One region of the Pseudoalteromonas sp. ABV4_021 genome, then DNA from elsewhere that is predicted to be linked to it. Evidence: predicted binding sites of a transcription regulator. Region 1 holds the regulator's gene; each other region holds the start of a gene.
What was found. The regulator sigma-54, encoded in region 1, starts transcription at its own class of promoters, with help from an activator protein. The targets are predictions, from matches to a motif close to GTTGGCACGNNNNTNGNNT.
Positions count from the first base shown of each region.

Region 2: the regulator sigma-54 is predicted to act here: its motif matches at 2,125-2,143, upstream of ACXAFE_RS19435 (ferritin-like domain-containing protein).
Region 3: the regulator sigma-54 is predicted to act here: its motif matches at 1,454-1,472, upstream of ACXAFE_RS03700 (flagellar assembly protein T N-terminal domain-containing protein).
Region 4: the regulator sigma-54 is predicted to act here: its motif matches at 1,885-1,903, upstream of ACXAFE_RS08960 (HAD-IIB family hydrolase).

Region 1 is NZ_JBSWVB010000001.1:2,810,800-2,814,044, reverse strand. It holds gene ptsN (PTS IIA-like nitrogen regulatory protein PtsN) at 1-381, opposite strand, end outside; gene hpf (ribosome hibernation promoting factor) at 383-670, opposite strand; gene ACXAFE_RS13020 (RNA polymerase factor sigma-54) at 693-2,189, opposite strand; gene lptB (LPS export ABC transporter ATP-binding protein) at 2,268-2,993, opposite strand; gene lptA (lipopolysaccharide transport periplasmic protein LptA) at 2,990-3,245, opposite strand, start outside.
Region 2 is NZ_JBSWVB010000002.1:1,161,403-1,164,647, forward strand. It holds gene ACXAFE_RS19415 (FAD-dependent monooxygenase) at 1-404, shown strand, start outside; gene ACXAFE_RS19420 (hypothetical protein) at 404-1,102, shown strand; gene ACXAFE_RS19425 (hypothetical protein) at 1,193-1,384, opposite strand; gene ACXAFE_RS19430 (DUF1328 domain-containing protein) at 1,434-1,604, opposite strand; gene ACXAFE_RS19435 (ferritin-like domain-containing protein) at 1,638-2,084, opposite strand; gene ACXAFE_RS19440 (mechanosensitive ion channel family protein) at 2,224-3,117, opposite strand.
Region 3 is NZ_JBSWVB010000001.1:792,712-795,956, forward strand. It holds tRNA gene ACXAFE_RS03695 (tRNA-Arg) at 1-70, shown strand, start outside; gene ACXAFE_RS03700 (flagellar assembly protein T N-terminal domain-containing protein) at 272-1,420, opposite strand; gene ACXAFE_RS03705 (LPP20 family lipoprotein) at 1,532-1,999, shown strand; gene flgN (flagellar export chaperone FlgN) at 2,028-2,441, opposite strand; gene flgM (flagellar biosynthesis anti-sigma factor FlgM) at 2,445-2,765, opposite strand; gene flgA (flagellar basal body P-ring formation chaperone FlgA) at 2,897-3,245, opposite strand, start outside.
Region 4 is NZ_JBSWVB010000001.1:1,909,259-1,912,503, reverse strand. It holds gene ACXAFE_RS08970 (DEAD/DEAH box helicase) at 1-232, shown strand, start outside; gene ACXAFE_RS08965 (lipid-transfer protein) at 515-1,684, opposite strand; gene ACXAFE_RS08960 (HAD-IIB family hydrolase) at 1,947-3,245, shown strand, end outside.

The DNA of each region.
Region 1 (3,245 bases):
CTTATCTTTTAGTTTATCAGCGATGGTGGCTAAAGTCTGCAAATGTTGCTGGCACTTTTGTTCTGGTATGAGCAGTACGATAAAAATATCAACATCTTTATCGTCAATAGCATCAAAGGGAATAGGTGACTGATTTACAATTAAAAAGCCAATGGTATTTTGTAGGCCATCAATGCGGCCATGAGGAATGGCGAGGCCTTTACCAATACCCGTGCTACCTAGTTTTTCGCGTTGCAGCAAGGCTTCAAGAAACTCTTGAGAAGTAATATCAGGTGCTTGCTGATGGGCAAGGTCGCTAATAAATTCAAACAGTCTTTTTTTGCTATTAAAAAGGACCGCGGTTTTAGCGCAGTCCTCAGCAATAATATCGGTTAATTTCATTTTAGTGGCGAGAAAGTTTCTCTTTGTGCTTAATTACTTGACGGTCTAGTTTATCGACCAAACCATCGATTGCTGCATACATATCTTGTTGTGCTTCAGATGCGAACAGTTCACCGCCATTAACGTGCATCGTTGCTTCTGCTTTTTGTGATAACTTTTCAACATCTAGAATAACGTGCACGTTATTTATGTGATCAAAATGCCTCTCTAGTTTTGCAAATTTGTTAGTGACATAGTCTCTTAAAGAATCAGTAATTTCTACGTGACGACCTGTTAAGTTTAATTGCATAAGCATTTTCCTTCTATTTGGTCTAGATCAGGCTCTTGCGCTGATTAGACGGTGGTATGGATAGCGACTCACGGTATTTTGCGATAGTGCGTCGCGCCACTTTAATTCCTTGTTCTGCTAGTAAATCGGTAATCTTGCTATCGCTTAATGGCTTAGCAGGATTTTCCGCCGCAACTAGCTTTTTGATCAGTGCTCGAATCGCGGTAGATGAACACTCACCCCCATTTTCCGTGCTAACGTGGCTTGAAAAAAAGTATTTAAGCTCGTAAATGCCACGTGGTGTATGCATGTATTTTTGCGTTGTTACACGCGAGATAGTCGATTCATGCATCTCGACCATTTCGGCAACGTCGTTTAAAACCATAGGCTTCATTGCTTCGTCACCATATTCAAAGAATGCCTGTTGTTGTTCAACAATGCAATTGGCTACTTTTAATAAAGTATCATTGCGACTTTCTAAGCTTTTAATAAACCATTTAGCCTCTTGCAAATGGTTGCGAATAAACTGGCTGTCAGTGCTTGATTTCATTGAGCGAGTAAGCGCAGCATATTGTTCATTCACGCGGATCTTTGGCATGCTATCGTTGTTTAAATCAACGCGCCAGCGTCCTTTAATTTTCTTTACTGAAACATCAGGAACAACATACTCTGGCTCTTCATGAATGATGCTTTCAGCTGGCTTTGGATTAAGGCTATGTATTAATGTTAAGACTTCTTTTAACTCAGGTTCTTTGAGTTTGGTCTTCTTCATTATGGTACGATAGTCTCTTAACCCCAAAAGTTCCATATGGTTTGAGATTACGCTCTTTGTTTCATTTAGCCAAGGGGTATTTTTGTCGTACTGATTGAGCTGGATCAATAAACATTCTTGTAACGAACGGGCAGCAATACCAACAGGATCAAAGAGTTGAACTCGTTTAAGCACAGCTTCAATTTCATCTAGTTCAATTTGCTCTTGGTCGTCAGATTGCTGTACCGCTTCTAAAATTTCTTCGCTACTTTGTGTTAAATAACCTGAATCGTCTACCGCTTCAACAATAGTGGTTGCGATCATCTCGTCGGTGTCGCTGAACGGCGTTAAGCGTAATTGCCACATTAAGTAATCTTGCAATGACTCGCTGGTTGAGCCTTGATATACAGTATCGTTATCAGGAGCTGGGGCGTTACTGACAGAAACAGGTGCGGCGCTGATATAATCATCCCACGACACATCCATAGCTAAATCGTCAGAGATATTCTCGTTGCTAAGTGCGTCGCTTGATTCAATTTCACTTTGGCTTGGCGCTGCTTCAACATCATCGCCGTTTAATGATTCGTCTTTGTTTGACTCAGTGTTTTCGTTGTTTTGTTTATCGTCACTGTAGTCAATGTCTTCTTCAAGTAAAGGATTGGCGTCAAGCGCTTCTTGAATTTCTTGCTGCAAATCTAACGTGCTCAGTTGCAGCAGGCGAATAGCCTGTTGCAATTGTGGAGTCATTGTTAGTTGCTGCCCAAGGCGAAGCTGTAAAGATTGCTTCATGTAGTTATTCTAATCCTTCTTTCGATTTCAAGCCGCTAGTTAACAATTCAATTCCAAATTCAAGGCCTATAACTATTACTATAGTCTGAATTGTTCACCTAGGTACACATCGCGTACTTTTTGGTTGTTTAAAACGTCTTCGGCCGTGCCTGATGCGATTAATTCGCCGTGAGAAACAATGTAGGCTTTCTCACATACATCTAAGGTTTCACGCACATTGTGGTCCGTTATTAATACGCCAATACCGCGATTTTTCAAATGCTCAATTATTTTCTTTATATCTATCACTGAAATAGGATCAACACCAGCAAAAGGTTCATCTAACAGGATAAATTTGGGGTTTGCGGCTAATGCGCGCGCAATTTCCACACGACGACGTTCACCGCCCGACAATGCCATACCCTGTGAATCTCGGATATGGCCAATGTTAAATTCTTCTAATAAATCATCGAGCGCTTCTTCGCGTTGCACACGATTAAGTTCTTTGCGTGTCTCTAGAATCGCCATGATGTTTTGATACACAGTAAGCTTTCTAAAAATCGACGATTCTTGCGGTAAATAGCCGATGCCTAAACGGGCGCGACTATGCATTGGTTGCAGTGTAATGTCATTATCATCAATGCGAATAACGCCATTGTCGCTCGGTACTAAACCAACAATCATGTAAAAGGTCGTTGTTTTACCGGCACCGTTAGGGCCAAGTAAACCAACAATACTGCCAGCTTTCACTTCTAAACCAACATTTTTTACCACTTGGCGTGATTTGTAACTTTTAGCCAGCTTTTCGGCAATTAATGTGCTCATTGTCCGCCTTGTTCATTTTGCGTATTGATGATGGTTTTTACTTGGTTAGTTGAGTTTTCAGCTTTTTTAGAGGTCACCGTTTCAGCTGCGCGATCATATATGATGGTATCTGCTGACATCATGTCGCCATTTTGTTGAAATTTAGCGCTACCAGACATTGTAAATAATGATTTAGCCACGTCGTAAGTGACTTTTTTAGCACTTGCGACAATGATTGACCCATCTTCTTGTTCAGCACTAAATTTTACCGGA
Region 2 (3,245 bases), on a different contig from region 1:
CGGTAATTAGCGCGATTAATAATGCAACGGTTATCAGTCAAGGGCGCTTAAAGTCGGTTGTTTCTAATCAGGTATATTGTAAACGCACGGTATTAATTGGTGACGCATTACACGGTTGCCTGCCTAGTTTACAACAGGGGGTAGCACAGACTTTAAACGATGTACGTGTTTTATCTAAGTGCTTAAAAAATGCTTACAGCATCGATATGGCATTAGCTGACTTTAAATCGATAAGGCTTAAAGAAGTAAGTTGGATAGTCAATGAGTCCAACAAAATAATTCGATTAGCACAACTAGGCAGTTCACGCTTTGGGCGTTTTATTCGCAATGTATTGATTCGCTTGCAAGGTCCACAAAATGTGAGAGCCTGGCGTAAATTAATGGCAGACCAAGAGGTAAAGTAATGCAGCTTCAAACTATGCTAAACACGTATCAGGGTGAGTTGCTAAGTTCGCATGATCTGTCTTTTTACGAACGCTGGGCAATGGATTATTTCCATGATGACCAACATGTAAGTGATCCCTACTTGTCTATTACACTTGATTTACCGCTGGGCGCGGCTCGTGATAATTATCAAAATCATTATCAAAGTACTGAAGGTGCATCATTTCAAGGCTTTTTAATTTGGTGTTTAGCACGGGCACTTAAGAGTGAGTGGATTTTCTCGACCCGTAACATTAACGGCAAATGGTATCGATTTGATAATCTTCCTATTTTTTGTCCAATTGCGGTAGGGGGAGATCTGCGTTTTAAAGATGTGATCTTAGAAAATGTTACGGCGCTTTCGTGGCCTGAGTTTGCGCGTTATTATCGCAAATCTGTGGATTGTAATGACGCAAAACTAGAAGTATTGCCACAGGAAGTATGGGCACTGTGTCCGTTTATTGGCAATCTACCTAATATGGCATTTTCGTCATTTCAAATACATCGAAACAAATTAAAAACAGGGCGCCCCTTATTTTATTTCGGTCAGCGCAAAACGATTAATGGAGAGCCGAGCGTTCCCCTAAGTATTAGCTTTGATCACGCTAATAGTGATCCGTTTGTGTTGGATAAATTGCTTGCCACGTTTAATGAGCTAACTACTCAAAGCGCAGATTAAAAAAAGCGACTATCTGGGGATGATGATAGTCGCTTAGGCCTACTCGTTGGGGTTTAAATCAGATTAATAAACTCTGTGGTTGCAAAGCTATTAGCAGTTTTGTTCTTCAGTGCCAATCTCTTCTTTCGCTTTTTCACACAGGTCTTCGGCTTTGTTTTGCGCGTCAGTGATGGCTTCGTCAATACGCTCGCCTGCATCTTCTGCTGGGCCTTCAGAACAACCTGTTAGTGTAAATACGGCACCAAGTGCAATTACTTTTGTCATTGTCATTAATGTTTTCATGATATTTTTCCTTATAAAATTAATTGAGTATTAGCGGTTTTTGGCCCGCTTAGGCCTTAGGTGCCCTTACTCTGGGTAAAATCAGCGACAGTACCAATAGTGCGACAAATACAAAGAATAAAATTTTCGCGATACTCGCTGCGGCGCCTGCAATGCCACCAAATCCTAAAAGAGCGGCAACAATGGCTAAAACAATAAATGTTAGTGACCAACCAAGCATACATCCTCCTTAATTTGGGTTAAGTTCAAAATATTAAGCGGTTACTTCTTGTAGTGCTTTCATCTCGTCGTGACATGCTTGCATGCTGTTTTGAATTAGCTTAAGCGTACTGAAGTAAGGCGCTGGCAGAGGCTCTTCTAGTGCTGCCTCAATTTTTTCAAGAACGCGGTCCTCTACTTCTTCAAGTTGTGAGATGTACGTGTGCTCTTTGTCTGTGCTTATCACCGAGAGCACTTTTGTGTATGTTTCACGTAATGACACCATGAAATCGTTATCCGTTTCGACTTCACCTTCATCAAGTACTACTAAAGGTTGTAATTCAGCCGCGGCACGCTCTTTTTCAGAAATCATGCGCTCGAAGATGATTTCAAGACTTTGGCTAGAGACTTTTGTTTTGGCTTCTTTATAAAATTCGATACCGCCATTTAAAACTTTCACAAGCTCTTTTACCGGGGTTAAGTTGTAATTTGAGTTTGACATAAATGCTCCTTTTCAATTTTCTTAACGGTTCAATCTATTAATGCATGGCGTGTGCCAAAAATAAAGTTATTTAAAATCAAATGCTTGTCGGTTTTTATGGAAAAGTGCCTGCGACACATTTACAGGCACTATGAAGTTTTTACTTATCTTGACTCTGTATATCTTGCAAAGAGTGGCCACCCTTTGCGTTAAAGTCTAACGTACGGATTGGGAACGGAATAAGGATGTCGTTTTGCTCAAGTGTTTTATGAATAGTAGCAACCGCTTTGTGGCGCATTTCCATAAAGCCAACCTCGCCTGGGTAGTCTATCCAAAACCATACAAGTAGGTTTACTGAGCTGTCAGCAAACTCGCTGGCATAAACGGCGGTTTCAGATTGTTTGATTACGCCATCAAGATCATTAATCGCGTCGGTAAGTACGTCTCGTGCTTTATCTACATCGTCTGCGTAAGAAATCCCCACAGGTACTTCTATACGACGTTTGCGCAGTTTCGAATAATTTAATAGCTCGTTCTTAAACAGGATTTTGTTGGGCACTATGGCCATTTGTCCATAAAAGTTCTCTATTAAGGTGTTGCGAAGATTAATGCGCTCGACTGTGCCAAAGGTATCGCCGGCTTCTATAATGTCGCCAACGCGAAAGGGTTTACGAATACCCATTACAATGCCTGCAATTAGGTTCTCCGTCATATCTTGAAAAGCAAAGCCAATGGCAAGACCAATAATGCCTGCTCCTGCAAGTAATGATGCTACCGCTTTTGATAGCCCCATAATGTCGAGCGCGAAAAAGAAACCAATAACAATTATCACCATGCGACAAATACCTGTAATAAGGCCAGCAATTTGCGATGATTCAAAAATACGGTTAAGTAACTTCTTTATCCAGCCCGATATCCATTTGGATAACATTAAAAATACGATAAAGATTACGAGCGCAATCACCATGTTGGGCAAATTCTTTATGGTTATTTCAAGCCAGTGGGTGAGCTTTTCATTTATAAGAGACCAAAACTTCTCCAATGTAATCGACATAACAGCTCCTTTAATAATGTAATGACGTTACTTTGGGTTACGCAGTTTATATGCCAGCGTAGCTAAATTGAGTAAGGCTAAGGTGTTGTGAGGTGTTTGTAATAATGGCACTGTGTATTTGTGTAAAA
Region 3 (3,245 bases), 2.0 Mb from region 1:
TAGCTCAGTTGGATAGAGCATTCGCCTCCTAAGTGAAGGGTCGCAGGTTCGACTCCTGCCGGGAACGCCATAAACGCTTATTAAGTTTTAACCCGTCCTTTTTAATTGTTATTTGAACGGCATCAAGCGGTTGTTTAAATCGAGCTATCTTTTATTGTTATGTAGCAGCGTGATTAACGTATTTCTTGAAGGTTACGTGTTTACTCCGAGTTATTTTACAATAGAACAGGTTATTAAAACTAAATGCTAAGCTTCTCTTGGTTCTAGCCCCTTAGAAGCTTGCCAAAGTAACCAAATCACCAATTTGTACGTTTGCGAGTAGTTTGTCGCCTATCACTTGAGCAATAGCGGTGTTTTGATTTACCTGAGTCACTCTCAACTGGTAATCAGTATTAATAATAAGCTGCTTTTGATTAAATCCTTTGCGCAGTGCTACTTGCAACTTTTGTCCTTTCACTAGGTTATTCTCAGCGCCAAGGCTAATGATCACGGTATCGTGATCGACGCTTAAAATACGTGCTTGCGCTGGAATACAAGCGAGATAGCTTGCTAAATCTTGGCCAAGCTTTAAGTTGATATCTGATATTGCTTGTCCATAAGGCATGGTCCAAAACTTTTCACTGTTCACATCGATACGTGCTGTTTTTTTGGTTTGCCAGGTGGCAAATGTATCGTAGTGTGTTTGTTTTAACAGTTCGCCGGTTAAGCCATTGTATAGCGCCGTATTAATCGAGAAAAAACGTTCATAAGCTTTATTTTGCCAAAATGCTAACGATGAACTCTGTTGCTCACCAAGCGATAGGTCTTCTATTTGCGATATCCAGACAAACTGACTGTTATTTTGGTCGGCAATTTGTTGAATAAGGGCACTTGAGTTGGCATCAAAATGCGCGGTAAACAGGTTTTTGGTATTAAGCTTACGGTTGATATCGGTTTTTGTGTTGAATAAATGGGCAAATTGATACAAGTGCTTTGCGAGCTTTTCGCTGTATGCTTTTGGTAATTCAAAAATTTGACCATAAGTTGCATGGCTCGGGGTTTTAAAACCGGTTCTTGTTAGAGCCACATTCTTTTTAATCGATGAATTTTGGCAAGTTTCACTGTTATCTAAAATATCAAGCCTAAGTGTAATTGAGAGCGTGTTGTCTGATTGAATTTCATCAATTACTTCAATCTGATCGATTGCACCATGGGAGTAAACTTGGGTACTTGGTGTTTGCCAGATGCCATTAACCACTTGCTGCAGACTAGTCACTTGCGCACCTGAAAAAAGTAGAGCTTGCTGAATAGCGTTTTCGGTTGCCATCATTCGAGCTTGCTCAACATTACCATTGCGTATTTTGGCTTGGCCGGTTGATTCATACCAAATTGCATGAGACGAAAAGCTCACAATAAAAAGAAGTAATACTAGGTGTCGCATAGCGCAGCTCTCAATTTAAACCTTACTCTGTATATTCAATTTCTGTACCAAACTATACAGTGGCGCGAAAATTGCTAAATCAAATGTAATATGCATTTGTATGGTGGCAACATGTTGAAATCAATTTTCAAAACATCAACTCTGGTAACGAGCTTGTATTTATTAGGTGGCTGTAGCCAACTGTTTGATAAACATATTGAATATGAATACCAAACACCAGATAACTACCCCGTGTTGTATGCGGTAGGGTATGCACCGATCAGTTTGCAACCCGGTACAACAACCGAGCAAAAATCGATTATGGCAATGAAGGCATCAAAGCTTGAGGCTTATCGTGAGCTCGCGGAACAAGTCTACGGACAAAAAGTTGACGCGCAAACGAGCGTTAAAGGTCTGATCGCCAGTAATGATACTTTGAAAGTACGTGTGCAAGGTGTTGTACGTGGTGCGAAAGTGACCAAAAGCTACGCTGTGGGTGATACGTATGCGACAGAAGTTGAGCTAGATATGAAATTGGTACATGACTTATATATTGGTCAAACAAAACCAAGAAATGTAAAAAAAGTAACCTACTACTAGCAGGTTACTTTTTATTAGTAAATTCAGATTACGCTTTTAGCCCGCGAGCAATCGGGTTAGGTAGAGAGAAAGATTTGCCCGTTTTGTCGTATCCGGTATGACTTTTACCAAATAAGATATTCTTCAACTTTTGTGAAGCAATCTGGCTTTGATTTGCTGCTACTTGATTCACGTCATTCTGCTTTTTGCAGTCAGCTAATACCTGATTAATTTGGCTGATTGTCGGCTGATATTCAGCTTTATCAATACCGTTTTGGTCGATTAATTTGGCAATGTGTTGGTCACGTTGCTGAATTGACTGCAACGATGCAACTTTGCTTTCAACAACAGATATCAAAGATTCATGATCACGCGCAACTATAGCTTCTAATTCCTGCTTTAGGATGTCAGCCATAGTGTTCAACTCATCAAGTTGTTGCGCTAATATCTGTTCTAGATTCATAAACTATCGACCGAAAAGTTTAAATTCAAGCTTATTGATATTTTCAGCAAGCTTCTCTGCATCAATTTTGTATTCGCCGTTAGCGATCGCTTTTTTCAGCTCGTTTACTTTTTTCTCATCAATACCTGATGATTGCTCCGCTTTTTCATTTAGCTTTTTAAGCTGTTGAGCTTGCGGTGTAATGCTCACTGAGTCGCTAGTTGCTTTTGCCGTAGCAGTATTCACTTGCACTTGTTTATTAGCAGTTTCAGACGCTTGCTGCTTAGAGCTTTCAAGCCTGACGTTTGCTTGGCTGTTTGAGCCTTGATTTATTTGATTAACCATGACAGTTCTCTCTACTAAGATTTCACATCTTATGTATCGGCATCTCGGGTACAACCTTTAATAAAAAATGCACTATTTTTATTAAATTTGTAACCTCTTATTTAACCTGAAATTTCTACTAGAGTACAGCGCTAAATTGTGACTTTTACCAGCTCAGTGTTTAAAACTCTTGCCTGAATTTTCTTTTTAGATTTTACATTGCGAATACTAATGTTGTCGCCTATGCGGCCATCTTCAAGCGCTTCACCTTGCGTTTTAATTGTCATGCCTTTAAAGCTTGCCAAAATAGTAATTTTATCGCCTTTACAAATAGTACAAATATAATTGTAGTTGATAGTTTGTCCCGCACGAACATTTCGTTTACTGCGGCTACCTATTAAGTTAGTACTCGATTTAAATTGATTCGAACGCGTTAAGTGTTTTGCAACTTGCTTGCTGGTTAAATGTTGTGCGGTAATTCGTTGCCCTTTACTGATCCCT
Region 4 (3,245 bases), 900 kb from region 1:
AAATTGGGAACAAGGCTCAACAGTTAATATTGGAGATTTAGTGAAGTTACACAATGAAGGTGTTGGTAACACGAAGGTACTAAATAGTGAAGGGGATATTATAGGCTCGCTTCGTGAACGGTACGTCTTGTTAGAGACTGGAGTTTATAGAACTGAAGTTAGAGACAATAACTTTTTACAAGTGACTTTTTGGGGAGCAGGTACATCGCCATTTGATAAAGAAGCTAATTAAGTCAGTTCATATGCTTAACTAGTGATATAAACTGAACCGATACTTTTGTATATTAACTAATGTACTAGATACCAAATAGATACCAAAAAATTAGAAATATGGGGTATTTATTAGTTATGAAAATTGTAAATTAATTGAAAGAATGCCGCTTTCATAACACATTAGCACTTATAAGCAGGCTATGGTCATTAGGCTTCAAAATGCCGTTCTAATTTAAAACGCATTTTATGTTTTAAAAATAGCGCCTTTTGGCGCTATTTTTATATGTATCAGAATTCAAAACTACTTTTGATATAGGGTAACAACCACAGCGCCACCTAAGCCAACATTATGCTGTAACGCAAGCCTTGCGCCCTCAACTTGCCTTTTGCCTGCTTGGCCGCGTAAATGCCAGCTTAATTCAACACATTGCGCTATGCCTGTTGCACCAATAGGATGACCTTTTGACATCAAACCACCGGATGGTCCAATAACAAACTTACCGCCGTAAGTATTATCACCGTCTGAAATCAGCTTAATTGCTTCGCCTTCTTCACATAATCCTAGCGCTTCATAATTAATTACTTCATTGGTGGTAAAGCAGTCATGTAATTCCACTACGTCAACATCTTTAGGTGAAACACCCGCGAGGTTAAAGGCTTTATTGGCAGCGCGTTTGGTCATATCGGCACCTACCGAAAGAATAGGGTCCTGCCATGACTCTTCAGTGTCGGTTGCCATTGCTTGGCCAATAATTTTCACCCCATGTGTAATTTTGTGTTTTTTAGCAAAAGCGTCGCTACACAGAATTGCGGCGGCAGCGCCACAGGTAGGCGGGCATGCCATAGTGCGCGTCATATAATCATCAAAAATTATTCTGTCATTAAGCACACTTTCTATGGTGAGTGGCGCAGAAAATAATGAATAAGGGTTGTGTATGGCGTGGCTTCGTGATTTTACGGCGACTTTTGCATAAAGCTCGCTGCTTACATTATATTTCTCCATATAATGTTTACCGGCTGCACCAAATGCGCGAAGAGCAATAGGCGCTTTTGCAGTACCAAATTTATCATACACCGCGTTTGCTCTATCAAATGGGTTTTCTCTGTCAGACCAATGTGACCCTAACGCACCGGGTTGCATTTCCTCAAAGCCAAACGCAACAACACATTCAACCTCGCCAGATAAAATAGCTTGCCTTGCAGCATAAAGCGCCGTAGACCCACTAGAGCAATTATTATTAACATTAATAATAGGAATACCGGTTTGCGCGACATCATAAAATGCATGTTGACCACAGGTACTATCGCCATAAATATAAGCTGCATAGCCTTGTTCTATTTGGCTTACATTAATTCCAGCGTCTGTGAGCGCCAACCGAATAGCGTTTGCAGCCATTACGCGATACGGCTCTTGTTGGCCCGGTTTACAAAATTGTGTCATACCGACGCCAGCAATAATTACATTTTTCATTTTCAGCCTATTGTTTTTATTTTCTGAAATTTAATACCAGTTAAGAGGTGATTTAAACCTTAACGCGAAAGCCCAGCTTTTAACACTTTGTTTGTGTAATACAACACATAAACGATAAAAATAACGCACTTGAAGGAATATAAAACCATGTTCTCGTCATTTGTTGAGGTACATAGCAAAACCCAAAAGCGCTAGTCTGCGTTGGCACATTCCTTGACTCATTAATAAATAGCTTATTAAAACGTTCAAAGGATGCATTAATATGGTGCAAGCACTCTCAGCCAAGTTTCTGACTAAATTTATAGAAAAACACTCGCTTTCTCAGGAAGTTAAAAAAACCATTAAAACTTGGTATGCACCAATCGCAGAGCAAATTGCACTGCACCAAAATAGAACAAAGCAAACATTAGTAATTGGTATTAACGGTTGTCAGGGATCAGGAAAAAGCACGCTAACGGATTTCTTGAATCAATATTTACGCATGTATTTTGGCTTAAATGTAGTGTCGATTTCGCTCGATGATTATTACTTATCAGCATCTGAGCGCGAAGAACTGGCAACAAACACTCATCCATTACTTGGTACACGTGGTGTTCCTGGTACCCACAAAATAGATCAGCTAGATCACGACTTAGCAGCGCTTACGGGCAAAACGCTTAAGCGCCCATTATTTATTCGCCGATTTAATAAAGCCACAGATAACCCATTCCCAGCCGACAAATGGACAAAAATTTCATCGCCGCCCGATGTGATTATTTTAGAAGGGTGGTGCGTAGGGCTTAACGCAGAGCCACTAAGCGCGCTTTTAACACCCATAAATCAGCTCGAACATACTGAAGACCAAAACGGTACATGGCGAAATTACGTTAATAATCAGCTAAGTGGCCCGTATCAAAAAGTATTCCAGCGAATAGACCGCGGGATTATGCTAAAGGCTCCAAGTTTTGATGTGGTGGCCAAATGGCGTAAAGAGCAAGAAACCAAACTACGCCAATCCCAAACCGCACTCGCAAACAATAAAATAATGAGCGAACAAGAAATTGATCGCTTCGTACTGTTTTTTGAAAGGCTTACACGCGTTGGTTTCGCAGAGTTTAGTGAAAATACAGATATTACCCTGCACCTAAATGAAGAGCGAAAAATTGTTGACGTAACCGGGCGTTTTAAGCAGTTATGTTTTCCTGAAAAGCTCGCAATATTTACCGATCTTGATGGTACCTTGCTCGACCATTACAGCTATGAATTTCAACCTGCAAAAGTCAGTGTGTTTTTGTGCCATGAGCTCGATTTTCCAATTATTCCATGCACCAGTAAAACCTATAAAGAAACAGTGGCTATTCGTGGTCAATTGGGGCTGGCTACCCCCTTTGTTGTGGAAAATGGCGCAGCGATATTTTTGCCAAAAAAATGGTTAAAAGAGAACATGATCACACCAACGAACTTGGTTGAGTTTGGTGAGTTTTACATAAAAGAGTTTGGCCAACCACGTAGCTTTTGGTTAAGCCAACTTAAACAGCATGCCAGCGACTTTTCACACCTTTACAAAGGTTTTTCGCAAATG